2 linked regions of the Streptosporangium sp. NBC_01755 genome follow. The protein of the gene in region 2 interacts with the protein of the main gene of each other region in a pairwise test. Links are inferred from orthologs where the notes say so. Each region holds a gene or a part of one and is shown on either strand. Other genes may lie near its edges.

Region 1 (14,380 bases), 3.7 Mb from region 2 along the record:
CGAGGTCAGCATGATCGCGCGGTGGTTGGCGCGGATGAACCCGCGCGCCTTCTCATGATCCATGCCCTCATCATGGCGCACACGGCGAAGCCCGCACCACCAAGGTGGCGCGGGCTTGGCAGAGACGGTCGACTTAAAGGTGGCGGGTACGGCGGTGCCGCTCGTGCTCGTGCACTATGGCGGCGGCATAGCCGTGGGACAGCCCGTGCTCATTGGCGAGCCAGGTGGCGCGCTCATCACAGCGAAGGAACGACGGGCCGTTGTCGATTGCTCGGAACCACTCGGGGAGTGCGCGTCCCGTGATATCCGGAACCCTTGCGATCAGCTTGCTCTGCGTCTCCATTGAGTGGTTCAACGACATGGGCACCTCCACGGATAGGCTCCTTTGCTCGACAGTGCATCACGAAAGCGCAGATAGCAAGCCCCGCGATGCTCTCTCCCGTCGCGGTTCGTCTATCCCCCGTTGCCTTCCGTTCACTCGCGTACCCGATCAGAAAAACAGGAGGCCCCGCCGGATCGGGTCCGGCGGGGCCTCCTGACCTGGTTGTCAGTCGCTACTCGAGAAGTAGCTCAGCAGGCGCAGGATCTCCAGGTAGATCCAGACCAGGGTGACGGTCAGGCCGAAGGCCATCAGCCACGAGTACTTCTCCGGGGCGCCCGCCCGCACCCCGCGCTCGACCTCGTCGAAGTCCAGCAGCAGGAAGAAGCAGCCGATGAGGATCGCGGCGATGCTGAACACGTAGGCCAGCGGGCCACCGGAGCGGATGCCGATGCCGTCCTCGATGAAGAAGCCGGCGAGCAGGTTGACGAGCATGAGACCCATCAGGCCCAGCCCCGCGGCCACCACGAACTTGGTGAACTTCGGCGTCACCCGGATGATGCGCAACGCGTAGACCGTCAGCATGGCACCGAACGCCAGAGCCGTGCCGAGCACCGCCTGGAAGACGATGCCGCTGTACAGGTTGTTGTAAACGTGACTGATCACGCCGATCGCGACGCCGTACGACACCGAGTAGCCGAGGATCAACGCGGGGTTGGTGCTCTGCTTGAACGAGATGATCAGGGCCAGCACCAGACCGACGACGACGCCGACGATCGCCGCGACCATGCCTAGGTTGAGCACCCAGGCGACCGCCGCCGAGACAACGAGCGTGCCGAGCGTGATGAAGCCACGCACGACCACGTCGTCGATCGTCATCGTCCGCTGTGCGGGCGGCGCGTATGACGGCGTGTTGTACATTCCCTGAAGCTGATCAGGGGTGGGGGTCGGCACGCCCCAGCCCTGCTGAGGCCCCTTGGCCTGCCGACTGAATACGGGGTTCTTGCTCTCCATCGCTGCCTCCACGCTGCGACCTACGCGATCAGCGTATTAGATCGGTTGTCACACGGCCGTATCGTGCTGATATCCATGTTGTTCAAGTGACCGTACGGCTACCGCCGATGGTGTCAACGAACGGTTGGCACGTCTGGTTCCCGGACCTCACATCTCCTTCGCCGATCTCTCATCGAACAGGCGCTGCGACGCCTCGACCTCGTCGAGGTTGCGGCGCGCCCACTCGCAGAGACCGGTCACGGTGACCGAGAGGTCGCGGCCGATCCGGGTGAGCACGTATTCCACCTTGGGCGGCGAGGTCGGATAGACGTTGCGCTCGACGATGCCGTCGCGCTCCAGCGCACGCAGCGTCCGGGTCAGCATGCGCTGGTTGATCCCCTCGATCCGCACCTTGAGCCGGGAGAACCGCTGGGCCTCGTGCCCCAGGGCCGCGATCACCAGCAGGGACCACTTGTCCCCGATGTGATCGATCACCTGCCGGGCGATCCCATTGGCCCGAAGCATCGACTCCAGGTTCGCCTCGTTCCCCATGGTTACCATTTTATACCAGGGTCACATCGAATCCCAAGTAGTAAGAAAAATCGGCCCATGGCCACATTTGCACTGGTCACAGGCCGACTGTCGAATGGGAAATGCGGTACCCCCGGAGGGACTCGAACCCTCACTCGAACCCTTTTAAGGGGTTTGCCTCTGCCATTGGGCTACGGGGGCGCCTAATCATACGTAACAGACCACTCATGCGTAACTGCTCAAGCCAACCGTCGCATGACTCACCGCTCCAAATCTACGGACCCGCGCTGGATTCGGGAACCCGGTCAAGGAATAGCACACCGCCGGGAACGAGCAATCCGGGGGCGGACGCGAGTGTCCACCCCCGGAAGGGTTCAGGTCCTCGCCGCGGCGCGGAACTCCGTGCGTGGCTCCTCGATCTCTCCGAGGGAGACGGTTTCACGCTTGAAGAAGAGCGCCAGAGTCCAGTCGGCCGTAACGCGGACCTTGCGATTGAAAGTGGGCACCCGCGACAAATGGTAGGTACGGTGCATGAACCATGCGGCAAACCCGCGAAGCTTGATCCCATAGACATTGGCCACCCCCTTGTACAGCCCCAGCCCGGCTACGGAGCCGACATACCTGTGCCGGTAGTCGAGCTGCTCCTGCCCGTGGAGCCTGCGGGTGATGTTGTCCGCGAGGACCTTGGCCTGCCGTACGGCGTGCTGGGCGTTGGGCGCGCAGTACTGGCCCGGGTTGGTCACGTCGGGCACACCCGCCACGTCTCCGGCCGAGTAGGCGTCCTCGACGCCGACCACGGTCAGCCGGCTGCTCGTCTTGATCCGGCCACGCTCGTCGAGGGGCAGGTCTCCGGCGTTGACGACCGGGCTGGGCTTCACCCCGGCGGTCCACACGATGGTGGCGGACTCGAACTCGTCGCCGTCGGAGAGCTTGACCAGGCCGCCCTCGCAGGAGTCGAGGCGGGTGTTCATCTTGACCTCGATGCCGCGCTCACGCAACTGCTCGGCGGTCCACCTGCCCATCTCGGGGCCGACCTCGGGGAGGATGCGGTCGGTGGCCTCCACGAGGACCCAGCGCATGTCCTCGCGGGAGATGGTGCGGTAGTAGCGGGTGGCGTCGACCGCCATGTCCTCCAGCTCGGCGAGCGCCTCGACACCCGCGAAGCCACCGCCGACCACGACGAACGTCAGGGCCCGCCTGCGCAGGGCCTCGTCGTCGTCGCTCTCGGCCCGGTCGAGGAGCTCAAGCACCCGGTTGCGCAGCGCGATCGCCTCACCGACGGTCTTGAAACCGATCGCGGCGTCGGCCAGGCCGGGAATGGGGAGCGTACGGGAGACCGAGCCGGCGGCCATGACCACGATGTCGTAGCCGATCTCGTGCGACGTGCCGACGTTGGGCGCGAAGGTGACGCTCTTGGCAGCGTGGTTGACCTTGGTCACCTTGCCGTTGAGGATCATCGCCTTCGAGAGCACACGCCTGAGCGGGACGACCACGTGCCGGGGCGAGAGGTTTCCCGCGGCCGCCTCGGGCAGGAAGGGCTGGTAGGTCATGTGGGACTCGGGGGTGAGGACAGTGATTCGCACGCTTCCGTCGCGCAGTTCCTTACGGAGCGTGTGCTGCAGGCGCAGCACGGTATAAAGGCCGACATAGCCTCCACCGACGACCACGATGTGCTTGGAGTTGCGGTCCACTTCGACGCCATCCTTAAGTTTCGAGGCTTGTGAAACCTTTCACAAGAATACGTGCGTACTCCCGGTCGCGCCAGCCGCGATCCCGGCAATCTATACGGAATTTCCGATAACGACTAGAAACCTGCCCCCTTCTCGCGAAAATTTTCATTGATCTTCTGTTTGTGATTGAGTTCACAAGTTGCGGAGCGCGTTCACCCTGGCGAAGAGCTCGTCGAGCATCGGCGCGGTCACGCGGCCGGTGAAGGTGTTCTGCTGGCTGGGGTGGTAGCAACCGAGAAGACGTGCGGGCCTTCCCCCGGGGGAGGTGATCTCCACTTCGGCGCCGTGCCCGAAGGACGGCCTCGGCCGGGGCAAGGCGTATCCGGCGTCCTTCAGCGCGGGCCAGATCGCCTGCCAGGCGAATCCTCCCAGCGCGACGACCACCCGTACGTCCGCCGAGAGCAGGGCGACCTCCCGGGCCAGCCAGGGGAAACAGGCGGCCCGCTCGGCGGGCGTGGGCCTGTTCGCGGGCGGAGCGCACCGGACCGCCGCCACCATTCGCGTGCCGACGAGCCTCTGCCCGTCGCCCGCGTGGAGGCTGGTCTCCTGTACGGCCAGACCAGTCCGGTACAGCGAGGCGAACAGCCAGTCACCACTGCGGTCGCCGGTGAAGATCCTCCCGGTCCTGTTGCCGCCGTGCGCCGCCGGGGCCAGCCCGACAATGAGGACCTCGGGCCGCTCGTCGCCCCATCCGGCGATGGGCCGGCCCCAGTAGGTCTCCTCGGCGAATGCCCGCCTCTTGACCCTCGCCACCTCCTCGCGCCACTCCACCAGGCGCGGGCAGGCCCTGCAGACCGACTCCGCGGCCGTGAGCTCCGCGAGGGTGCCGCTCCCCTCCGCGAGCCTGCGCACCTCGGCGGGGTCGTGGGCGACGGGGGTGTCGGGTCGGGCGGGATCATCGGGCCAGCCGGATCCAGGAGGAACATAGGTCATGCGTTCGATGGTGCCCGACACCGGGAGCCGCGGTGCCCACACCGTGCGGCCCGCCTCCCGCCCGCCCTGTCCCGGGCGGGCGGGGCGATACAGGGCGGCGGTGCAGGGCAGGGCGGCGGAGTGGGGCGGGGCAGGACAGGACAGGGCGGCGGAGTGGGGCGGGGAGCGGGAAAAGGGCGGGGCGGGGCGGCGGAGCAGGGCGGGAAAGCGACAGGCGGCGCCCGCTGGATGCGGGCGCCGCCTGTCTCACTCCGGACGCGCCCGGCGGCAGCCGCCGGGCGCGCTGTCGCGACCTGTCAGGTCATCAGGCGCTGGGAGTGGAGGTGGAGGTGGGGGTGGGAGTAGGAGTCGGGGCGGGCGTGCAGGAGACCTTGCCCACCGCGATGCCACTCGTCGGGCCGTCGTAGATCTCGATCGCACGCTTGGCGTAGCCGGACGTCGAGGCGGTCCAGGTGTCGGTCACACTCTGGCTCTGCGGGCCGTGACCGCTGAAGTAGACGCTCTGCCAGTCGCCCGCGACACCGTCGCGGATCCAGCGGTACTTCACAGAGCCACGGACGTGCGAAGCGCTGATCGTGCCGGTGAACGTACGGGTCACCGGGCAGGTGCCGACGTAGTCGGTCGGGGCGCTGACGTAGGTCGAGATCTTCGGCGACGTGTCCTTGCACCAGATCTTGAAGTAGGCGCGGTTGGACGAGGTCTCGACCGGGCTGAGGATCTCCAGCGAGGCCCAGCCCCTGAAGTCGTCACGGGGCCTGATCACGTGGTAGACCTTGCGCGAGCCGTCGACGCGAACGGCGTCACGGTCGACGACGCGGCCGTTGACGACCCACTGGTAACGCACCCAGCGGCTGTCGGAGGTGGTGATCCGGCCGATCAGGGCAGCCTTGCAGTTGCCCTCGTCGACCCACACCTGCGCACCGACGCCGGGCCTGACGACCTCGTGGTCATCCTCGCCCGCGCCACAGGAGACCGAGAAGTAGCCCTTCGCGGAGGTGGCGGCACGCGGAGCCAGGAGCTGGATGGCCTGCCAGCCCTTGACGTCGCCCTTGAAGGTCGCCTTCTCCTTGACGGTGAAGCTCTTGACGCCCTTGCCGCGGAAGGTGAAGGTCTTGACCTTGCCCTTGGATCCGTCTCCGCGCAACCACCGGTAGGCGACGGTGGTCTTGGCCTTGACGGCCTTCACCTTGATCTTCGAGGAGAAGGTCACCTTGACCGGGCACTCACCCTCGTACTTCGAGGGAGACGCCTTGGGAGTGCCCGCCCACACCGCGGGCTTCGGCTTGGCGGCGGCCGAGACCGCCTGGCCCGACCCACTGGCCGCCGCTGCGGGCGTGGCCAGCATGCCTACTGCCATGGTTGCCAGCATGGCCGCGCCGGCTCCTGCTGCGGCTAGCTTCCTTGCTAGTCCGGACTTCATGAGGGGATGCTCCGTTCGTTGGGAAGCAAGATTCGCTCCGGAGACGGTTGCCGTCCCGGCAACAGCTGTGCCGGGCCCACGGCAAAGTCTCACTAAAGCTTCTTTACCTAACCATAAACGGGAAGCTTTTCTCAATACTCCCTAAACGGGTGAATTGTCTAGGTCTTGTTATGATTTGGCAGCAGACCACGCGATGCCGTCGAGGATGTCGCGCTCGCTGGCGACCACCTCGCCAAAACCGAACCGGGTCACTATCCGGTCGAGGATGAGCGCGCCCGCCCCGATCACGTCGACCCTGCCGGGGTGCATGACCGGAATCGCCGCCCGTCGCCCGACTGTCATTCCAAGCAGGCTGTCGGCGATGTCATGCACCTGACCTGCCGAAATTCGCGAGTGGTGAATTTTCTGCGAATCATATTCAGGCAGCCCAAGGGCTATTCCGGCGACCGTGGTAACGGAGCCGGCGAGCCCGACCAGCGTCAGTGCCCGTTCCACCGGCACCTCGGCCGCGACCCGGTCGAGCGCGTCGTCGATGTCGGCGGTCACCGCCTCGATCGCCTTCGCCGACGGCGGGTCACCCGCGCCGCGCAGGTGACGCTCGGTCAACCGGACACACCCGATGTCGACGGAGAACGCGGCCTCCACATGCGTCGAACCGAGCACGAACTCGGTCGAGCCGCCACCGATGTCGACCACGAGGTACGGGGGGCGGGTGCCGTCGGGCGCGGGCAGTCCCGTCTCGGGCGAGAACCGCACCAGCTCGCGGGTGGCCCCGACGAACGACAGCTCCGCCTCCTCGACGCCCGTGATCACCTCCGGCTCGACGCCGAAGATCTCGCGTACACCGTCCACGAAGTCCTGCCGGTTGGCGGCGTCCCTCGTCGCGCTGGTGGCGACCACGCGGACCGAGGTGGCCGCGTGCCGATCGATGAGCTCGGCATAGCCGCGCATGGCGGTGAACGTGCGCTCCAGGGCGTCCGTCGCCAGCCTGCCGGTCTCGTCGACCCCCTGCCCCAGCCGGACGATCTCCATTCGGCGCTCGACGTCGATCAGCCTGTCCCTGCCGACCTCGGCGATGAGCAGGCGGACGGAGTTGGTACCGCAGTCGATCGCGGCGACGCGGATCACTTGCTCTCCTCTATGTCTTCGACTTCCACACATGGCCCGGCGGCCCACCACTCGCCGAGCGCGTCGAGGGCCTCACGGCCGAAGGGATTGCTCCCCGGCACCGCGAGCTCGTGCCCGACCAGGGCGTGCAGGCATTTGACCCGGGTGGGCATGCCCCCGGTGCTCTGCATGTCGCGGGGCAACGGTTCCAGGCCGCCCGCGGCGGCCGCCTTGTCACGGCGCGCCACGTAGTCCTCGTGAGCGGCCCGGTACGCCTCGGCCAGCTCCGGATCATCGGTGAGTCTGGCCTGCATCTCCCGCATCATCCCCGAGGTCTCCAGCGTGCCGATGGCCGAGGCGGCCCTGGGACACGTGAGGTAGAACAGGGTCGGGAAGGGCGATCCGTCCGGCAGTCTCGGGGCGGTCTCGACGACATCGGGCAGCCCGCACGGGCAGCGGTGCGCCACCCCCCGCAGTCCTCGCGGCGCCCGGCCGAGCTGTCGCTCCACCGCCGCCACGTCGCGGTCATCAACCATTCGTGACACCCCCAAAAGATGACAACCAGGGTATCCGCGTCACCCGGCGGCCCTGGCCGCCTTCTGTCCCCCACCGCTGTCGGCGACCTTGACCGAGTCCCACAGCGTCTCGTACCACGGCGGCCTGGCGACGGCCTTCCGCCCACCGGTCGTGCCCCTACCCGGCGAGGGCTGCTCGCCCATGACGACGTAGCACTTCTGCCCGGGGTCGCAGTAGAAAAGCCGCTCCCTGCCCTGCCGCTTGATGAAACCGGGGTCCAGGAGCTGCTTGTGGCGGTCGTCCAGGGCTTTGATCGCGGCGATCTCCCTGGCCTTCTCCTGCTCCAGCTGGGCGATCTGGCGGCGCTGGGCGACGTACTCCCTGATGGGGTAGGCGAGGCTCATGGCGATCGCGCACACCACGATCGCGAGGACCGCGGCCCGTCCCGTCAACTGCGGCCGTGTCGCCATGCGCCCCTCCTCGTCCACACGTTCTCGCGGCGCCGTCCACCGTGCCCCGTACGGCGGCTCCGACACCGGCGGATGCCGATCTCCGCACATCGGGAACGCCGGACCGCAGCCGGCGTTCCCGATGTGCGCCCGCGCTCGGCACGGGTACGAGCCGCCAGAAGAAACTACCGCTGGAAGCGGGGGAAGGCCGCCCGACCCGCGTAACGGGCCGCGTCGTCCAGAAGCTCCTCGATGCGGAGCAACTGGTTGTACTTGGCCACCCGGTCGGAGCGGGCCGGGGCGCCGGTCTTGATCTGGCCGCAGTTGGTGGCCACGGCGAGGTCGGCGATCGTGGTGTCCTCGGTCTCGCCGGAGCGGTGGCTCATCATGCAGCGGTAACCGCTTCGGTGGGCCAGGTCCACCGCGTCGAGGGTCTCGGTCAGGGTGCCGATCTGGTTGACCTTGACCAGCAGCGCGTTGGCGGTTCCCTCGGCGATGCCGCGGGCCAGGCGCTCGGGGTTGGTCACGAACAGGTCGTCACCGACCAGCTGGACCTTGTCGCCGAGGGCGCGGGTGATGGCGTTCCAGCCCTCCCAGTCGCTCTCGTCCAGCGGGTCCTCGATGGAGACCAGCGGGTAGTTCGCGACCAGGTCCTCGTAGAAGGCGATCAGCTCGGTGGCGGACAGGCCCTTGCCGTCGATGGTGTAGACGCCGTCCGAGTGGAACTCGGAGGCGGCCACGTCGAGGGCCAGACCGATGTCCTCGCCGGGCACGTACCCGGCCCTCTCGATGGCGACCAGGATCAGGTCGAGCGCGTCGCGGTTGGAGGGCAGGTTCGGGGCGAAGCCGCCCTCGTCGCCGAGACCGGTGGCGTAGCCCTTCTCCTTCAGCACCGCCTTGAGGGCGTGGTAGACCTCGGTGCCCATCCGCACGGCCTCCCGGAACGTCTCCGCCCCGATCGGGGCGATCATGAATTCCTGGATGTCGACGTTGGTGTCGGCGTGCGCGCCGCCGTTCAGGATGTTCATCATCGGCACCGGCAGCACGTGCGCGTTCGGCCCGCCCAGGTAACGGAAGAGCGGCAGCTCGGCGCTGTCCGCGGCCGCCTTGGCCACGGCGAGCGAGACGCCCAGGATCGCGTTGGCGCCCAGGCGTGCCTTGTTGGGCGTGGCGTCCAGGTCGATCATGACCTGGTCGATGCTGCGCTGCTCGGCGGCGTCGAACCCGAGGATCTCGTCGGCGATCTCGTCGGTCACACCGAGAACCGCCTTCTCCACGCCCTTGCCGCCGTAGCGCTCATCGCCGTCACGGAGCTCGACAGCCTCGAACTGGCCGGTGGACGCGCCGCTGGGAACCGCGGCGCGCCCCTGGCTGCCGTCGTCCAGGAGGATGTCGACCTCGACCGTCGGGTTACCCCGGGAGTCAAGGATCTCTCGGGCGGTAACGCCCTCGATGGAAGCCACGAAGCGCTCCTAAAGTCGCAGGACAGTTTGCCTCGGAAGCCTATCGAGATCTATGTGCAGGTACGGTGACCGGGATACCGCCGAACAATGTTCGCGCAATTTCCATATGAGGACCCGAAGGCGCTCCGCCGCCGACATCAGGACCCGCCCGGCGCTCAGCTCCCACCGGAGACTGGACTGAGAAGACCATCCCAAGGAGCCCCCTGAGGACGCGCCCCGCGCTTCTCCCTTAGGGGGACTACCCGTGAGGCCGCGCCGGCGACTGGACTGAGGAGAGGGAAGGAGCCGGATAAGAGCGGCCTCCCTCGACAAGGGAAGGAGCCGGATAAGAGCGGCCTCACCGCGACGCGTTAGCGTCGCCATTGGCACGCACCTGGTCGCGGTAGGCGCGGGCGACGGCGCGCAACTCGGCCTCGGGGTCGAGACCGGCCGCCTGCCCCTGCCGTACGAGCTCGAAGAGCTTCGCTCCCAGGCCGTCGGCGGGCACCCCCTCGGGAAGGTCCGCGGAAGCTCCGGCGCGCTCGGCGCGGCGCAGGAGCTGCGCGACGAGGGAGAGCGCGGGCTGGCCCATCGGAACGCCGTCGACCACCGAGCCGGGATCACCGCCGCTCTTGGCCGCGCGCTCGGCCGCCTTGATGGTCTCCCAGTTGGCGCTGACCTCGCCCGCACCCTCCACCCGGGTGTCGGCGAAGACGTGCGGGTGACGGCGGACGAGCTTGGCGACGATCCCGTCGGCCACGTCGTCGACGTCGAACCCGTCCGGCCGCTCCCGGGCGACCCGCGCGTGGAAGGCCACCTGGAGGAGCAGGTCGCCCAACTCCTCGCGCAGCGCCGCGTGGTCGCCCTCCTCGATGGTCTCCAGCACCTCGTAGGCCTCCTCGATGAGGTACGGGGCCAGGGACTCGTGGGTCTGCCGGGCGTCCCACGGGCATTCGACCCGTAGCCGGTCCATCACCGAGACCAGGTCGAGCAGCCGCGCGCCCGGCAGGTCGTACGAGCCCGGCAAGACCTCGATCACCGGCGGGTCCTCGAGCGCCACGGCGGCGTGGCCGATGGAGCGCATCAGCGCCTCGTCGGCCTCCAGCCACACGACCGTCGCCGCCACCGCCTCGCGGACCAGCGCGGCCGGGTCGCAGGCGACCACCTCGACGTCGATCCCGGCCTCCGCCAGGTAGGGCAGGTGCGGATGGTCCGCGGCCCCGGTGCGGACCGGACCCTCCGCGAGAACCTGCCAGGCGCGATGGCCGAGCAGCCCCGGGGCGACCCGGGGCGAGGTGGTGACAATGATCAGCGACATGCCCGGAGGCTACTGCTGCGGGGTCTCGGGCTGCTCGGCGGCAGGGGCGGCGGGTGCCGCCGGGGCACCGAAGCGACCGGCGTCGACGAAGACGCTCGGCTGCTCCTGGCTCCGCTGCTGGTTGAGCTGGCCGTAGCGCGGGTTCCAGGTGATCGGCATGGCCTGCAGGTCCTTGACCGCCTGCTGCTGGCCGCGCTGGATGGCCGCCTCGTCCGTGCCGCCGCCGTACTTGGCGACGAGCTTGCTGATCAGCACCTGCGACCTGATGAACTCGCGTGCGTGCGAGGGGGCCACCGCCTGCTGGAGCATCTGCTGCTCGAACTTCTCCTGACCACCCTGACCCGCGATCACCTGGTCGATCTCGCCGGCGGTGGCCGTGATGCCCTTGCTCTCGGCGACCTTCGCGTACTGCTTGGCATTGGCCAGCTGGAAGAGCACGAGCTGCGGGACGCTGTCCTGGAACTGCAGCTCCGAGGCGGAGACACCCGCCTTGGACAGCGCCGCCTCGTACTCACGGACATTCCTGTCCAGCTCGCTGGAGCTGATGCGCTCCCCACCCACGACGGCGGCGGCGCCGACCTGGTTCGGAGAGCAGGCGGTCAGCGCGACACCGGCGGCGGCGACCGCCAGGATGACGCGCACTCGGGTCGACTTCACATGCGTTCCCTTCACGACAAACGTGCTTACTCTACCCGCGCGGTTTCGAGGAACATCGCCTCGACGAGATCGCCGCACCACTTGAGCAGATCCAGATCGCGCAACGGCTGACCGCCGAGGGGCCTGGTCTTGGGCACGGGCACCAGCAACGTACCCGCCGCCTGCTTCAGCAGCGCCTTCGGGTACAGCCTCTGGAGCCTGACCTGCTGGGAGTCCTTCAGCTCCACCGGCGCGAACTTGATGTTCTGGCCCTGCAGGGTGACGTCGGTGAGCCCGGCACGGCGAGCTCGGATCCGGAAGCGGGCGACCTCCAGTAGATTCTCCACCTGCTGGGGCGGTCGTCCGTACCGGTCGACGAGCTCGTCGCGCACCGCGCCGATGTCGGAGTCGGAACCGATCGCGGCGATCCGCCTGTACGCCTCCAGGCGCAGTCGCTCGGAGGTGACGTAGTCATGCGGGATGTGGGCGTTGATCGGCAACTCGACCTTGACGTCGGGCCGCTCGTCCTCCTGGTAGGTGCCGGCCAGCTTGGCCTTCTGCTCCTGCACCGCCTCGGCCATCATCCGCACGTACAGGTCGAAGCCGACACCCGCGATGAAGCCCGACTGCTCCGCCCCCAGGATGTTGCCCGCGCCGCGGATCTCCAGGTCCTTCATCGCCACGTACATGCCCGCGCCCATCTCCGTGTGCTGGGAGATGGTGGCCAGACGCTCGTGGGCGGTCTCGGTGAGCGGCTTCTCCGGCGGGTACAGGAAGTAGGCGTAGCCGCGCTCGCGGCCCCGGCCGACCCGGCCGCGCAACTGGTGGAGCTGGGAGAGGCCGTAGTTGTCGGCCCGGTCGACGATCAGGGTGTTGGCGTTGGGCACGTCCAGGCCCGACTCGACGATCGTGGTGCAGACCAGCACGTCGAAGTCGCGCTCCCAGAAGCCCACCATGATCTTCTCCAGCTGGTGCTCCTGCATCTGGCCGTGCGCGACGGCGACCCTGGCCTCGGGCACGAGCTCGCGCAGCATGGCCGCGACCTTGTTGATGCTGGCCACCCGGTTGTGGACGAAGAAGATCTGGCCGTCACGCATCAGCTCGCGCCGGACCGCGGCACCGATCTGCTTCTCGTCGTACGGGCCGACGAAGGTGAGGATCGGGTGCCGCTCCTCGGGCGGGGTGAGGATCGTGGACATCTCCCTGATGCCGGTGAGTCCCATCTCCAGCGTGCGGGGGATCGGGGTCGCGGACATGGCCAGCACGTCGACCTGGGTGCGCATGTGCTTCATGGCCTCCTTGTGCTCGACACCGAACCGCTGCTCCTCGTCGATGATGATCAGGCCGAGCTGCTTGAACCCGACCTCGGACGAGAACAGCCGGTGCGTGCCGATCACCACGTCGACCGATCCCTCGCGCAGCCCCTCCAAGGTGGCGCTGACCTCGCCGTCGCTCTGGAACCGCGACATCGGCCTGACATTGAGCGGGAATCCGGAGAACCGCTCGGCGAAGGTCGACATGTGCTGCTGCACCAGCAGCGTGGTCGGCACCAGGACGGCCACCTGCTTGCCGTCCTGCACCGCCTTGAACGCCGCCCGCACCGCGATCTCGGTCTTGCCGTAGCCCACGTCGCCGCAGATCAGCCGGTCCATCGGGATCGGGCGCTCCATGTCGCGCTTGACCTCGTCGATGGCCTCAAGCTGGTCGCCGGTCTCGGCGTAGGGGAAGGCGTCCTCCATCTCGCGCTGCCACGGGCTGTCGGGCGCGAACGCGTGTCCCGGTGAGGCCATCCGGGCGGAGTACAGGCGGATCAGCTCTCCGGCGATCTCCTTGACCGCCTTCTTGGCCTTGGTCTTGGCCTTGGCCCAGTCTGCGCCGCCCATCCGGTTGAGCGTGGGCGACTCGCCCCCGACGTAGCGGGTGACCTCGTCGAGCTGGTCGGTCGGCACGTAGAGCCGGTCGCCCCTGGCGTACTCGATCACCAGGTATTCGCGGGTGGCGCCCTGCACGGTGCGCTGCACCATCTCGACGTAGCGGCCCACGCCGTGCTGCTCGTGCACGACGTTGTCGCCGACCTTGAGCTGGAGCGGGTCGACCATGTTGCGGCGCCGGGACGGCAACCGCCGCATGTCCTTGGTCGACGCCTTCTGGCCGACCAGGTCGAGGTGGGTCAGCACGGCCAGCGACGGGGTGACGAACCCGTGCTCGACCAGGCCGGTGGTGACGTGGACGACCTTGGGGTCGGGGATCCGCTCAAGGTCCGGCTCCAGGCGCGCGGGCAGGTCGACGCCCTTGAGCAGCTCGACCATGCGCTCGGCGGGGCCGTGGCCCTCGCTCAGCAGGACGACCACCCGCTCGGAGTCGAGCCAGCCCTTGATGTCCGACAGCGCCCGCTGGGTGTCGCCCCGGTATGCCTCGGCCTCGCGCGCCCCGAGCACCAGCCCGCCGTCCGGCCCCCCGCCCCGAGCGCCGCCGGTCTCGCTCTCCACGCCGAACGGCGCGAGCGACCACCATGGCTGGCCGAGCTGCCGCGCGTGGTCGCGGATCTCCTCCAGGGTGCGGAACGCCGCCTCGCCCAGGTCGATCGGCGCCTCGCCGCCTGACGCCGCGTTGATCCAGGACGCCTCCAGGAACTCCTGACTGGTCCGCACCAGCTCGTCCGCGCGCCCGCGGATGCGCTCCGGGTCGCACACGAAGATCGCCGCCTGTTCCCCCAGGTGGTCGACGAGCAGGTCCATCTCTCCGGCGAGCACCGGCGCGAACGCCTCCATGCCCTCCATCGGCACGCCCTCGGCCAGCTGCGCCAGGACCTCGGCCAGCGAGGGGTGCGCCTCGGCCAGCCGCCTCGCCCTCTCCCTGACCTCGGCGGTCAGCAGCAGCTCCCGGCAGGGGGCGGCGAACAGCCCGTCCTCGGCCACCTCCAGCGAGCGCTGGTCGGCGACCTTGAACCAGCGGATCTCCTCGACGGTGTCGCCCCAGAACTCCA
Region 2 (14,278 bases):
TTCACCTACGCCACCTCGGAGACGGTGGTCCAGAGCGGCGACATCCTGCTCGTCGCGGGCGACACCGACAAGACCGAGCGGTTCGCCGAGGAGACCTGAGCACGGAGCGCCTCGGCGGAAGGACCCGGGCACGAAGAACCTCGGCCAGAAGGACCCGGGCACGGTGGCCCGGCGGGTCTCGCCGGATCCGGCGGCGTCCAAGGCGGTGACGGCGATGTCCAGGCGGTGACGACGGCGTCCAGGCGGTGACGACGGCGTCCAGGCGACAGGACCGCCGGCGGTTCAGCGGGCCTCGTCAGCCTCCCCGCGCTCCCTGATGAGGGCGGCGAGCTCGCGGACCTGGCGCGCCGTGCGCTTCTTCTCCGACCCCTGCAGGCCCATGGCACCGACCGTGATTCCGTCGGCGAAGTCGATCTTCGCCCAGGGCTCGTGGTCGGTCAGGGTGACCCCGAGCACCTCGGCCCACTCGTAGCGGCGTACCCGCAGCGGGTTGACGACGGTGATCCCTCGCTCGTCGGCCTCCACGCGGCACCGCCCCAGCAGGTGGAGTGCCCCGACGACCAAGGCGCCCAGCACGAGCATCCCGATCCTGTCGGCCAGCGTGAACGGCGGCGGCAGGAAGATCGCCATCAGGAGCGCGCCGAGCGCGATCACGCCCGCGAAGCCGTATGCCACGATCCGCCCGTTCTTGGGGCGCCAGACGACGGGCAACGGGGGCGGGGAGACGCTCTCCGGGCTCACTTTCAGATCACGATCCTTCGGGAAACCACCGGTCAAAACGGCTGCGACAGCTGGTCACGGTGCCGATGGAAACCTATCGCACACCCCCGCCGCACCGATCACGCGGCGCGGCGGGGGTGAGTCCGGCGATGCTCTAGGAGCGGAGTTCCCGCAGCAGCAGCGCCGTCTCCAGCGCGGCGACGGTGGCCTCATAGCCCTTGTCCTCGTGACTGCCGGGCAGACCCGACCGGTCGACGGCCTGGTCGATGGATTCGCAGGTCAGCACACCGTTGCCGATCGGGACCCGCTCGTCGAGGGAGATCCGGGTCAGGCCCGAGGTGACGGAGTCGCAGACGTAGTCGAAGTGGGCGGTCTCACCGCGGATCACGGCTCCGAGGGCGACGACCGCGTCACAGCGCCCGGCCAGGGCCTGCACCACGACCGGGATCTCCAGCGATCCCGCCACCCGGACCACGGTCACCGCCGCGCCGCTGTCCTCGCCTGCCCGCACGGCTCGCGCCACGAGCTGATCGGTGATCTTCTCATGCCACCTGGCGGCCACGATGCCGACGGTCAGCCCTCGCGCGTCCACTGCCGACGCCACCGGTCGTCCCATGCCGCTCATCTGATCAGCTCGCTCCGCTCGCGGTTCGCATTCGCGAACACCCCGTATCCACCGGCTCTCTCGCCACGCTCACTCATTCGCTCTCCTGCGGAATGTCGTGACCAAGGCGGTCGCGCTTGGCCGACAGGTACTTCTCGTTGTACGGGTTCATCACCACGGGCATGGGCTCGCGGCCGATCACCTTGATGCCGTAGCCGTCCATGCCGCGCAGCTTGGCCGGGTTGTTGGTCAGCAGCCGGATCGACTTCACCCCCAGGTCCGCGAGGATCTGCCCGGCGTTGGAGAACTCCCGCGCGTCCACCGGCAGCCCGAGCTCCAGATTGGCGTCGACCGTGTCACTACCGGCGTCCTGGAGGCTGTACGCCCGCAGCTTGGCCAGCAGCCCGATGCCACGCCCCTCGTGCCCGCGCAGGTAGACGATCACGCCTCGGCCCTCGGCGGCGATCCGGGACATCGCGTGTTCCAACTGCACCCCGCAGTCGCACCGCAGCGACCCGAGCACGTCACCGGTCAGGCACTCGGAATGCGCCCGGACCATGACGTTCTCGCCGTCCTCGATGTCACCGAAGACCAGGGCCAGGTGCTCGCCGCCGTCCACCGAGCTCGCGAAGCCGTAGGCGCGCCACACGCCGAACCTGTTCGGCAGCCGCGTCTCGGCGACCCTGGTCACCATCCGCTCGGTCCTGCGCCGGAACTCCACCAGCTGCTCGATCGAGACGAGCGCCAGGTCGTGCTCGTCACAGAAGACGCGCAGCTCGGGCAGGCGCATCATGGTCCCGTCGTCGTTGACGACCTCGGCGAGCACCCCCGACTCGCTCAGCCCGGCGAGCCTGGCCAGGTCCACGGCAGCCTCGGTGTGGCCGCGCCTGACCAGGACACCGCCCTCCCGGTAGCGGAGCGGGAAGACGTGACCGGGCCGTACCAGCTCGGACGGGTCGGTCGCGGAGTCGGCCAGGAGGCGGATCGTGCGGGCCCGGTCGGCGGCGGAGATTCCGGTGCTCACCCCGTCCCTGGCGTCCACGCTGATCGTGTACGCGGTGCGCAGGCGCTCCCTGTTGTCGTGCACCATCAGCGGCAGGCCGAGCCGGTCGAGGTCCTCACCGCGCATCGGCACGCAGACCACGCCGCTGCTGTGCCGGATGGTGAAGGCCAGCAGTTCCGGCGTGGCCTTGGACGCGGCGAAGATGATGTCACCCTCGTTCTCGCGGTTCTCGTCGTCGACGACCACGACCGCCTTGCCCTCGCGGGTGTCGGCGATCGCGCGTTCGATCGGGTCCAGCTTGATCACACGGCCTCCTCGGGGACGAGCACGGCCTGCGGCCTGTGCTCCTTGAGCCAGTTGACGAATCCGACCGGGACGGGCACGAGGGCCTCGAATCCCGCTTTCGCCAGGTTCACCGCCGCTCCTCCCGATCTGCCGGGGCGTACGCGCCGACGAGCTTCTCGACGTGCTTGGCGATCACGTCGACCTCCAGGTTCACCGGGTCTCCAGGTTGCTTGGCGCCGAGGGTGGTCAGGCTCAGGGTGGTGGGGATGAGGCTGACGGTGAAGCCGCCGGAGCCGACGCTCACGACGGTCAGGCTGATGCCGTCGACCGTGATCGACCCCTTCTCGACCACGTAGCGGTCGAGGTCGGGCGGGAGGGAGATCCGGACGACCTCCCAGTGCTCGCCGGGCTCCCGCGACAGCAGGACGCCCGTCCCGTCCACGTGACCCTGCACGATGTGGCCGCCCAGTCGCTGGTCGGCGCGGACCGCGCGCTCCAGGTTGACCGGGGAGCCGGGCCTCAGCGTGCCGAGGGAGCTGCGGTCGAGGGTCTCCTTCATCACGTCGGCGGTGAACACCTCACCGTCCACGTCCACCACGGTCAGGCAGACGCCGTTGACGGCGATCGAGTCGCCGTGCCCGGCGTCCGAGGTGACCGTCCTGCCGCGGATCGACAGCCGGGCCGCGTCCCTCAGCTGCTCGATCCCGGCGATCTCTCCCAGTTCTTCGACGATTCCGGTGAACATTCACAGCTCCTTGCAGGGGACCGCGCGAAGGCGGGCGGCCGAGGTGTCGCGGGACCGGAGGCGGAACGTCGCCGGCGGGCGGAAAGCCGCGCGAGGGCTGACGGGGCATGCGCTCGGAGAGCGGGATAAGCCGACGTGCCCGGTCAGGGAATGGTGGGGGCCGGCGGTGCCGTGCCCATGGGGGGCGCACCCGGCCACTGGGCGCGTCCGCGTCCGATCAGTCACCCGAGGTCTCCTACTCGCCAGTAGCTGTCTGCCACGGCGGGCCCCGGGGAATTCGATGGGTGCGTACACCCGATCAGCGGAGGGTGCCAGAGGGCACTCTCCGCTCGCGCGCTTCCTCCCATCCGGACTCTAACCGTCGGTCCTGGAGTTTCACCAGGTCAACCGGTCGATGGCTTCGACCGGGTCGCGGACTGTAACCGCCGGCTCGGAATTTCACCGACCCCGGAGCACGCTGCTCTGTCTTGCTTCGGGAGGCGCGCCACAGGCGGCCCGCTTCCCGTACACCAGTGTGCCATGTCCGGCAAACCGCACCACACACCACTCCAGCATATGGACCGAGCGAGCACTTGGTCCAGCCACGCGGCGCGCCCGGCGATCACCTTCCAGGTCGCCGAGTCACCGAATCCGGTCCGAACAACCCGTGATCCATACGCCGCCTCCCCGGTAAATGGTTAATTACGCTACGAGAGGGGGTCCGGACGCGCATGTCCCGAGTCTGTGACACAAGCGGAACAGGATCCAGACCGGGGTGTCACGACCAGGTCATCAAAGTGTCACAGATCCGTGAAAAGCGGCTTTTAAGTGCCCCGATTCTTTCACTCCACCCCCCCGCCGCGTCAACGGAATTGAAGCTACAAACCGGTGGAAATTACACAACAATAAAATGAGTAAGGACCAGGCCATTGATTTGACCTTGACTGTTTTGCGATGGTTCCAAGGATCAGGCTCAGCCATGCTCGTTGGGAGCGCCCGCACGATGACCATCCCTGCACCAGCAGCGACCACCGCCGGGGAACCCCCCGCGGTGAAGACACCGGAGACGGTGGGCCGCTCCCCCGGCCAGTTGATGTGGCTGCGCTTCCGCCGCGACCCCACCGGCATCGCCTCGGCCGGCGTGGTGATCTTCTTCTTCCTCGTCGCGATCCTCGCGCCGGTCATCTCCTGGCTCTACGGGAAGGACCCCTACACCCTCTACGGCCAGGACACCCCGGGACTGCTGAACGACTTCGGCTACCCGGTGCTGCCCAACGGCGGGATCAGCTCGGACTTCTGGTTCGGCATCGAGCCTGGCCTGGGCCGGGACGTGTTCATGCAGCTCGTCTACGGGATCAGGACCTCGCTGCTGATCGCGATGGTCGCGACGGTCCTCATCTCGGCGATCGGCATCGTCATGGGCATCGTCGCCGGGTACGCCGGGGGCAGAACCGACTACTTCATCGGCCGCCTGATCGACATCGTCCTGTCGTTCCCCTCGACCCTGTTCATCATCGCGTTCATGCCGGTGGTGGAGAACCTCTTCGTCGACCCCTCCGAGGAGACCCCGGTCTGGCTGCGGGCGGTGACGCTCATCACCCTGCTGACGGCCTTCGGCTGGGCCGGCATCGCCCGGCTGCTGCGCGGCCAGGTGCTCTCCATGCGCGAGCGGGAGTTCGTCGAGGCCGCCAAGGTGACCGGAGCCTCACCCTCCCGGATCATCTTCAAGGAGCTGCTGCCCAACCTGTGGACGCCGATCCTGATCCAGTCGACACTGCTGCTGCCCGCGATGGTGACCGCCGAGGCGGCCCTGTCCTTCCTGGGCGTCGGCATGATCGAGCCCATCCCCGACTGGGGCCGGATGTTCCTGCGGGGCACCCAGGTCTACCAGAACGACATCACCTACCTGATCTTCCCCGGCGCGGCTCTGCTGCTCTTCGTGATCGCGTTCAACCTTCTCGGTGACTCGGTCCGCGACGCCTTCGACCCCAAACTCAAGCGTTAGATCCGATAGGAGAGAGATGAAAGTCCGTACGCGGTCAGCGATGGCCGTACTCGCCATAGGCGCGCTCGCACTCACCAGCGCGTGCGCCGAGGGCAACCAGGGCGCCCCTGCCGCCCCCAGCGGCTCCGCCGGTGCGTCCGCCCCCGCAGTGGAGCCCTTCAAGGCGCCGACCATCACGGTCGGCACCGCGGAGGACTCCAAGGGGCCCGCCATCGAGCCGGAGGGCGTCGTCAAGGGCGGCACCGTCACGATGATCGACCGAGACGACTTCTCCCACCTCGACCCCGCCCAGCTCTACGTCAACACCGAGACGAACTTCTCCCTCCTGATCGCGCGTACCCTCACCGGCTACAAGCGCACCGCCAAGAGCGAGTACAAGCTGGTCGGCGACCTGGCCACCGACACGGGCACCCCCTCCGACGGCGGCAAGACCTGGACCTTCACCCTCAAGGACGGCGTGAAGTGGGAGGACGGCACGCCCATCACGTCCGAGGACGTGAAGTGGAGCATGGAGCGGACGTTCGCCTCCTTCGTCACCCAGGGCCCGACCTACATCCAGCAGTGGCTGACCGAGGTCGACCACAAGAAGGCCTACCAGGGCCCCTACGACGGCAAGCGCCTGGACAGCATCGAGACGCCGGACGACAAGACGATCGTCTACAAGTTCAAGACGCCGCACGCCGACGCCAACTACGCCTTCGCCATGGGCGGCTACGGCATCGTGCCCAAGGCCAAGGACACCAAGGAGAAGTACGACAAGGCCCCCGTCTCCAGCGGCCCGTACATCATCAAGAACCACGTGGTCGACAAGTCCATCGACCTTGAGCGCAACCCGAACTGGGACCCGGCCACCGACCCGATCCGCGGCGCCTACCCGGACAAGTGGCGGCTGGAGTTCGGCCAGGAGAACCTGCAGATCACCGACCGCCTGATCGCGGACGCGGGTCCGGACCAGACCGCCTTCACCTTCTACGCGACCGTTCCCCCGGAGCGGCTGCAGCAGGTGCTCGGCGACCCCGCGCTGGCGCCCCGCCTGATGAAGAGCCCCTCGCCGTACGGGAACTACTACTACTTCAACCTTGACCGGATGAAGGACCCCAAGATCCGCCAGGCCATCAACCACGCGTGGCCCTCCAAGCAGATCCAGCAGACCATGGGCGGCCCGCAGGCGGCCGCGCTGCCGACCACGATCCTCAACGAGAACACCACGGTCGGCTACCAGCCCTACGACCTGTTCGGCAAGACGACCAAGCCCGAGGGCGACATCGAGAAGGCCAAGCAACTGCTGGCCGAGTCGAGCAACCCGACGCCGACCATCGTCTACGCCTACAACCAGACGCCGGTCCAGGAGCAGGTCACCGTCGTGATCAAGAGCGCCCTGGAGAAGGCCGGCATCAAGGTCGTCGCCAAGCCGCTGGACCGCAAGACCTACTACGACTCCATCGGCCTGGTGAAGAACGAGTTCGACCTGTACTGGGGCGGCTGGGGCGCCGACTGGCCGTCCGGCTCGACGGTCATGCCCGTCATCTTCGGCCCGATCGCCGACGGTGCGCCGAACTACTCGCACCTGAAGGACGAGGCCATCACCAAGGAGATGGACGAGATCACCGCCATGACCGACATCGACGCGCAGAACGCCGCGTGGATGGCGCTGGACAAGAAGATCCAGGAGACGATCACCCCGCTGGTCGTCGCCGAGAACCGGATCGCCAACACCCTGCACGGCTCCAAGATCGGCGGCGCGGAGATCGACCCGCAGTCGTGGGTCGTCCAGCCGAACAGGATCTTCGTGAAGCCGTAACGCCCACGAAGCCTTAGGAGACACCGGCGGCCGTGGCCTCGCGGGAGGAGACACCTCCCCCGCGAGGCCACGGCCAAGGGGCCGTCAGGCCCCGGCAGCGGTCCCAGCCACCTCGGGAAACAGGCAATGCTTCCATTCATCACTCGCCGCACGCTCGGCGCCGCGGTCACGCTTCTGATCATCGCCGCGGTCACGTTCTTCCTCTTCTTCGCCGTGCCCGCCGACCCGGCGAGGCTAGCCTGCGGCAAGGTCTGCCCGCCCGATCTCCTGGAGCAGGCGCGGCACAACCTGGGACTGGACCAGCCCCTGTTCGCCCAGTTCGTGGCCTGGCTGGCCGGCATCTTCGTCGGCCGCGACTATGAGAACCTGGGCCACTGCCCGGCTCCCTGCCTCGGCTACTCGTTCGTCAACCGCGAGCCGGTGTTCGAGACGATCCTGGACCGGCTGCCGGTCACCGTCTCCCTCACCATCGGCGCGGCGGTCGTCTTCCTGCTCTTCGGCATGGCGACCGGCATCATCGCGGCCCTGCGCCAGGGCAAGCCGCTGGACAAGATCGCCAGCGTGTCGTCCCTCATCGGCGCCTCCGTGCAGATCTACTTCATCGGCACGCTCGCGCTCTACTTCTTCGTCTACAAGAACCAGATCCTCCAACGGCCCCAGTACCTGCCGTTCACCGAGAATCCCATCGCCTGGGCGAGCGGGCTGGCGCTGCCCTGGGTGGTGCTGGCGATCATCTTCACCGCCAACTACACCCGTATGACGCGCTCGACGATGGTGGAACAGCTCAGTGAGGACTACGTCCGCACCGCGCGGGCCAAGGGCATGTCCGGACGGACCGTCGTGCTGAGATTCGCCCTGCGCGGCACCCTGACGCCCATCATCACGATCTTCGGCGTGGACCTCGGCACGCTGATCGGCGGCGCGATCATCACCGAGACCACCTTCGGGCTGCAGGGACTCGGACGGCTCTCCATCAAGGCCGTCTGGGACTCCGACCTACCCCTGCTGATGGGCACGGTGCTCGTGGCGGCCGGGGCGATCGTCTTCTTCAACATCGTCGTCGACATCCTGTACGCCTTCATCGACCCTCGTGTCCGGCTGAGCTAGGAGTTCTGAAGAAAGTGGCAACTCCCTTCCTCTCGGTCCGTGACCTGACCGTCGACTTCCACACCGAGGACGGCGTCGTCCACGCGGTGGACGGGCTCTCCTTCGACGTGGAGAAGGGCACCACGCTGGGCATCGTCGGCGAGTCCGGGTCGGGCAAGTCGGTGACCAACCTGACCGTGCTCGGCCTGCACAACCCGGAGACCACCACGATCAGCGGGGAGATCCGGCTGGACGACGAGGAGCTGATCGGCGCCTCCCGGTCCACCATGGAGCGGCTGCGCGGCAACAAGGTCGCGATGATCTTTCAGGACCCGCTGACCTCGCTCTCGCCGTACCACACCATCGGCAAGCAGATCTCCGAGGTCTACCGCAAGCACACCGGCGCGAGCCGCGCCGAGGCCAGGGCCCGCGCGATCGAGATGCTGACCCGGGTCGGCATCCCGCAGCCGAAGACCAGGGTGGACGACTACCCCCACCAGTTCTCCGGCGGCATGCGGCAGCGCGCGATGATCGCGATGGCGCTGGTCTGCGACCCCGACCTGCTGATCGCCGACGAGCCCACCACCGCGCTGGACGTGACGGTGCAGGCCCAGATCCTGGACCTGCTCAAGGACCTCCAGGACCAGATGGGCACCTCGATCATCCTGATCACCCACGATCTCGGCGTGGTCGCCAACACCGCGCACGAGGTGCTGGTGATGTACGCCGGGCGCGCGGTGGAGCGCGGGACCGTCAAAGAGGTCCTCCGCGAACCCCGCCACCCCTACACCTGGGGCCTGCTGGCCTCCATGCCCCGGCTGAGCGCACCGGTGGACGTGCGGCTCCGGCCGGTCCGCGGCACCCCGCCGAGCCTGATCAACGTCCCGCCCGGCTGCCCCTTCCACCCGCGGTGCGACTTCATGGAGGTGGCAGGCCCTGAGCTGTGTCGCTCGGAACGGCCGGAACTGTCCCCGCACCGCGGCCACGGCGACGCGTGCTACCTGACCCTCGCCCAGAAGCGGGAGATCCACAAGTGAGCGAGACACCCCACGAGCCGCTGCTGGAGCTGTCCGGCCTGAAGAAGCACTTCCCGGTGATGGGCGGGCTCGTCGTCAAACGGCAGGTGGGCCGGGTCCACGCGGTGGACGGCATCGACCTGACCGTGCACGCCGGCGAGACGCTCGGCCTGGTCGGCGAGTCCGGCTGCGGCAAGTCCACCGCCGGACGGCTGGCGGCCCGGCTGCTCGAACCCACCGAGGGCGGCATCCGCTACGCCGGCCGTGAGATCGGCCGCGCCGGTCGCAGGGAGCTGAAGCCGATCCGGGCCGAGATCCAAATGATCTTCCAGGACCCGTACTCGTCGCTCAACCCCCGGCACACCGTGGGCACCATCATCGGCGGCCCGATGGAGATCAACGGCATCGATCCGCCGGGCGGCAGGACCAAGCGGGTCCAGGAGCTCCTGGAGATCGTCGGGCTCAACCCCGAGCACTACAACCGCTTCCCGCACGAGTTCTCCGGTGGCCAGCGGCAGCGTATCGGGGTGGCCCGCGCGCTCTCCCTCAACCCCAAGCTGATCATCGCGGACGAGCCGGTCTCGGCCCTCGACGTCTCCATCCAGGCGCAGGTGGTCAACCTGCTCCAGCAGCTCCAGCGGGACATGGGGATCGCGTTCCTGTTCATCGCGCACGACCTGGCGATCGTGCGGCACTTCTCCCAGCGGGTCGCGGTGATGTACCTCGGCAAGATCGTCGAGGTCGCCGACCGCGCCTCCCTGTACGAGCGTCCTCGCCATCCCTACACCCACGCGCTGCTGTCGGCGGTGCCCGAGGTGCTGGAGGACGACGAGCCGCGCGAGCGCATCCGCCTGGCTGGGGACGTGCCCTCCCCCATCAACCCGCCGTCCGGCTGCCGCTTCCGCACCCGCTGCTGGAAGGCCCAGGACAGGTGCGCGACCGAGGAGCCTCCGCTGGTCAGGCTGGAGGGCAACAGGGAAGGTCACCTGACCGCCTGCCACTTCCCCGAGGAACCGACCGTACACGGCCAGGACGTGGTGCTGGATCCGGCGCTGCAGAGCTGACACCGGCCGTCTCCGGTTCTCCCGACCGGTGATCCCCGGCTCCAGGTGACGAACGGCGGAGGGCGGACCTCGTAACGAGGTCCGCCCTCCGCCGTTGAACGGACCCGGCCCACGTGACACGCCCCCGGCGGGGACCTGTGACCGAGGACGGCCGGCGAGAAGCGCGGCTCAGCGGCCGGCGGCCAGGGCGCGCAGGCCGTCGACCGCGCGGGCCGGGTCCTCGGCGCCGTAGACGGCGCTGCCCGCCACGAAGACGTCGGCGCCCGCCTCGGCGCAGCGCTCGATCGTCGTGTCGGAGACGCCTCCGTCCACCTGCAGCCAGACCTGCCCGCCGTGGCGGTCGACCAGACCGCGGGCCCGGCGGATCTTGGGCAGCACCATGTCGAGGAACTTCTGCCCGCCGAAGCCGGGGTCGACGGTCATCAGCAGCAGCATGTCGAGCTCGCCGAGCAGGTCCTCGTACGGCTCGACGGGGGTGGCCGGGTTGAGCGCCAGGCCGGCGCGGGCACCGGCCGCGCGGATCTGGCGCAGCGTGCGCACCGGAGCGGCGGCCGCCTCCACGTGGATGGTCACGCTCCCGGCACCGGCCTCGGCGTAGGACGGGGCCCAGCGGTCCGGGTCCTCGATCATGAGGTGGCAGTCGATCGGCGTCGAGGTCACCTTGAGCAGGGACTCGACGACCGGCAGCCCTAGGGTCAGGTTGGGGACGAAGTGGTTGTCCATGACATCCACGTGCAGCCAGTCGGCGTTGGGGACCGCCTCGGCCGCCTCGGCGAGGCGGGCGAAGTCAGCGGACAGGATGCTGGGCGAGATCTGTACGGCCATAATTGGCCGATTCTACGAGGCGGCGCCCTGCCCCCTGCCACCCGCCGTCCACCGGGCGGCCCGCGCCCCGTGTCATCCACGGCTCGATGCGCGCCGCATGACGCACGAAATATCGGATATATGGCTGTCCGCTATCCCTTTTCGCCACTCGCATCACCGCGCCTCCCGCACCGAACTCGCATGCGGCCAGGAATATCAGAGGACGCGAATTCATAACTTTTCTAGCGAACAGGGGATTGCCGGAGTAATTTCCTTCCGGAATCATCAGAGTTATTGAGTGAGACGGTGCGCGAGGGCCGGGGACCTACGCTCCAAACCGACCTTCCACCTTCCTTGAAATCGGATAGCGATGTCCTTTCGCCGCCCTCTGCACTCGGTTCTCTCCCCGGCGATCGCCGCCGTCGCCCTCCTCGTCGTACCCGCCGCAACCCCGGTGCTCCGTTCCTCCCTCGCCACACCTGCTCCGATCACGGGGATCCATATTTCCGGGAAGGACGGGACCGTCACCGCAAAGATTTCCAGCAGCGATCGGACGCTCTGGAAGAGCACCCAGACCAGCGGGTTGCTGGATCAAACCAACCTGTTGACGACCGAATCCGAGAGCAGGGCGGAGTTACCAGAGGATCTTGAAGACGAGGAGCGAAAGGCCGCCGTCTCCACCGGCCGCTACGTCGCAGCCGAAACCGAGATCGAGTCGGGCAACCCGAACCACCCTGACACCCAGCGGCGCATCACCGTGATCGACGCCCTGACCGGCCTGCCGACCTGGAGCATCCTGTCCGGCTACCCCGGCGGCGGCCGGGCACGGCCGTTCTTCTATCTCATGGGCGCGGCGCCAGGAAAGATCATCATCGATGTTCCCGCGCTCCGCACGATTCGCGCGCTGGACCCGCTGGACGGAACGATCCTGTGGGAGACGGACCTGCCCGGCGACTGCGTGAGCGCCGCCCTGCCATCCGCCGATCCACAGGCCGATGAGGACGATCCCATCCAGGTGTACTCGCTGGCGGACAGGAACCTGGCGGTCGCCATGACTCGCTGCGAGGATCACCGCACCTCACTCATCGGCATCGATCCCGCCACGGGGCGCGTCCGCTGGGAAAGGCGGTTCCCACCGTCCGGCCTCCCCGAGCTGAGCCTGGAGGAGGGGGTCTCCATCCTGAGCCACCCCAATTCCGTCACGATCATCGACAAGGGCGGTCTTATCCTCGCCGACGATCTCGTCTACCGCTCTCCCTCCTGGGTGATCGCTGCCGGAGCAGTGATCATCTCGGATGGGGACTGGAGTGGCAATGGATCGGGAGTCAGATCGATCAGCCGGTCGTCGGGACAGATCACGTGGTCCCGCCCCGACCTGTTGGGGGAGGTCGGCACCGCCGCGGGAAAGATCCACGTGGAGTCCGAGAACGCACTGATCGTCCTCGACCCGGCCGACGGGCACACGCTCGTCACACTCTCGGCACCGCTGACCGAGAAGGACATCGAGGCCGCCCTCGCCGCCCCACCCGGCTGGGGCGTCCGTGGAGGGGTGCCCGCGGCCGACTGGCCCGACGCCTGCGCGCTGCTCCCTCCCGCCGAACTCACCTCGCGTCCCGGCACCGGCGGGTACGTGACCACCCCGATCGCCGCGCCCCCCGAGCTGGGCCTGACCACCCCACTGGCCTGCGAACTGACTCCCGAACGGAAGGGAACGCTCGTCACCGTCTCCGTCGTCCGGGTGTACACGTCGGTCAAGGAGGCCACCGAGGCCATGGAGACCCTCTCGGGCGAGAAAGCCGCCCCGGACGTGGCGGAGCACGCCTCCTACTTCGACGACGAGCGGGACGCGGTCACCATCAGGCATGGCCGCGTCATCGTCACGGTGGAGGCCTTCGGCGACCGCACCCTGCTCCGGCAGGCCGGCCGGATCACCGGCGAGCAGCTGCGTGAGCTGTACCCGTCCCGGAAAGGGAGCCCATGACAGCGCAGACGCCCCCCGAGCGGTGGCGGTACGCCCCGGCCGGAGCATCCGTACAGGGGTGGGCGTCGGCGGGAGCCACGCTGATCGTCAAGACCCTCCGCCCGTCGCCGTCCGGAGACGTCGTCGCCCTGACCGGGCTCTCCCGCGCCACCGGCACGCCACTCTGGAGCAGGGAACGGCTCGACCTCGGCAGCCCGTTGTCCACCTGGACCGAGGCGGAGGAGACCCCGCCCGTCGGGCTCGCCTGGGACGCGGCCGCGCGGACCCTGCTCGGGCTGGCTCCCGAGACCGGGCGGACCCGTTGGGCCTTCCGGCTCCCCCCGTCCTGCGGCCGGATCCACACGGCGAGCTCGGGCGCGCGGACCACGGCGATCGTCGCCCTCTGTGAGAAGAGCATCCGGGTCATCGCCCTTGACCCGGACGACGGCACCGAGCGGTGGAGCACAGGACTCACCAGCTTCTTCAAGCTGTACGTCCGGGGCGGAGTCGTGGTCGTCTCCCGCCCTGAGAACCTGCTGATCCACGACGCCGTGACGGGGCAGGTGATCGCCGAGCGCGTGGGATGCTGGGACGGATGCGCGGCCGTGCACATCGGCGGACGGATCGTGGTGACCCGCGACCAGGACGGCGCCTCGACCGTCGAGGGGATCGACCCCGCCGACGGCTCGGCCGAGTGGACAAGGGTCCAGCGGAACGGTCCGCGCTACGACTGGCTCGCCGGAGTCGGCGCAACGGTCTACGCCACGCCGTCCGGCGACGACCTGGGCCGGATCCTGGACGTGATCCAGCCCTCGACGGGAGACCTGCGGCGGATGCCGGTCCCGACGGCGGGCCAACCGTTCGACGCCGACGGCGACCGGCTCTACGTCCTCCAGACGGTGCGATCGGCCGCCCGCCCTTCGCGCCTGCGGATCACCGCGCTGCGCGTCCCCGACCGGCTCACCGGCGCCGCTCCGGCGGCCGAGCCGGTCGCGGTGCCCGGAGCCGAGCTGTGCGACCTGCTCCGCACCGCCGGGTTCACCGTGCTCGGCGAGGCACGGCACCGGAGGCGAGCGGTCCCCTCGTTCACCACGTGCGAGTTCCGCGAAGCGGGCGGAGAGCCGATGACCGCCGAGTTCTGGCGCCTGCCCACCGAGGCCGGGGCGGCCCGCGTACTGGCCGGCCTCGGCGCGGCCGACGAGGGCG

Evidence for each region.
Region 1: the proteins of rpe (region 2) and eno interact in binary tests that used the Escherichia coli proteins (3 or more experiments, as listed by UniProt). The link is inferred for Streptosporangium sp. NBC_01755 from one-to-one orthologs.

Annotation. Positions count from the first base shown.
Region 1 is NZ_CP109131.1:2,496,341-2,510,720, forward strand. The notes cover bases 7,323-10,159. They hold eno (phosphopyruvate hydratase), read right to left. Parts: upstream 9,462-10,159; coding sequence 8,184-9,461; downstream 7,323-8,183. Other genes in these bases: OG884_RS11425 (DUF501 domain-containing protein), read right to left, coding at 7,323-7,569; OG884_RS11430 (FtsB family cell division protein), read right to left, coding at 7,609-8,019; OG884_RS11440 (MazG family protein), read right to left, coding at 9,799-10,159. In the rest of the region: OG884_RS11380 (PPOX class F420-dependent oxidoreductase), read right to left, coding at 1-63; OG884_RS11385 (DUF4287 domain-containing protein), read right to left, coding at 134-361; OG884_RS11390 (Bax inhibitor-1/YccA family protein), read right to left, coding at 548-1,333; OG884_RS11395 (winged helix-turn-helix transcriptional regulator), read right to left, coding at 1,481-1,864; OG884_RS11405 (NAD(P)/FAD-dependent oxidoreductase), read right to left, coding at 2,218-3,534; OG884_RS11410 (uracil-DNA glycosylase), read right to left, coding at 3,706-4,506; OG884_RS11415 (hypothetical protein), read right to left, coding at 4,811-5,863; OG884_RS11420 (Ppx/GppA phosphatase family protein), read right to left, coding at 6,095-7,054; more of OG884_RS11425, read right to left, coding at 7,051-7,322; more of OG884_RS11440, read right to left, coding at 10,160-10,758; OG884_RS11445 (SurA N-terminal domain-containing protein), read right to left, coding at 10,768-11,415; mfd (transcription-repair coupling factor), read right to left, coding at 11,442-14,380. UniProt on the Escherichia coli protein: Catalyzes the reversible conversion of 2-phosphoglycerate (2-PG) into phosphoenolpyruvate (PEP). It is essential for the degradation of carbohydrates via glycolysis.
Region 2 is NZ_CP109131.1:6,221,262-6,235,539, reverse strand. What follows is about bases 9,306-12,040. They hold rpe (ribulose-phosphate 3-epimerase), read right to left. Parts: upstream 11,134-12,040; coding sequence 10,477-11,133; downstream 9,306-10,476. Other genes in these bases: OG884_RS29585 (outer membrane protein assembly factor BamB family protein), read left to right, coding at 11,483-12,040; OG884_RS29595 (ABC transporter ATP-binding protein), read left to right, coding at 9,306-10,308. Outside these bases: OG884_RS29640 (potassium channel family protein), read left to right, coding at 1-99; OG884_RS29635 (PH domain-containing protein), read right to left, coding at 283-741; ribH (6,7-dimethyl-8-ribityllumazine synthase), read right to left, coding at 875-1,345; OG884_RS29625 (bifunctional 3,4-dihydroxy-2-butanone-4-phosphate synthase/GTP cyclohydrolase II), read right to left, coding at 1,419-2,633; OG884_RS29620 (riboflavin synthase), read right to left, coding at 2,740-3,357; OG884_RS29615 (ABC transporter permease), read left to right, coding at 4,316-5,341; OG884_RS29610 (ABC transporter substrate-binding protein), read left to right, coding at 5,358-7,142; OG884_RS29605 (ABC transporter permease), read left to right, coding at 7,269-8,249; OG884_RS29600 (ABC transporter ATP-binding protein), read left to right, coding at 8,264-9,265; more of OG884_RS29595, read left to right, coding at 9,262-9,305; more of OG884_RS29585, read left to right, coding at 12,041-13,093; OG884_RS29580 (outer membrane protein assembly factor BamB family protein), read left to right, coding at 13,090-14,278. UniProt on the Escherichia coli protein: Catalyzes the reversible epimerization of D-ribulose 5-phosphate to D-xylulose 5-phosphate.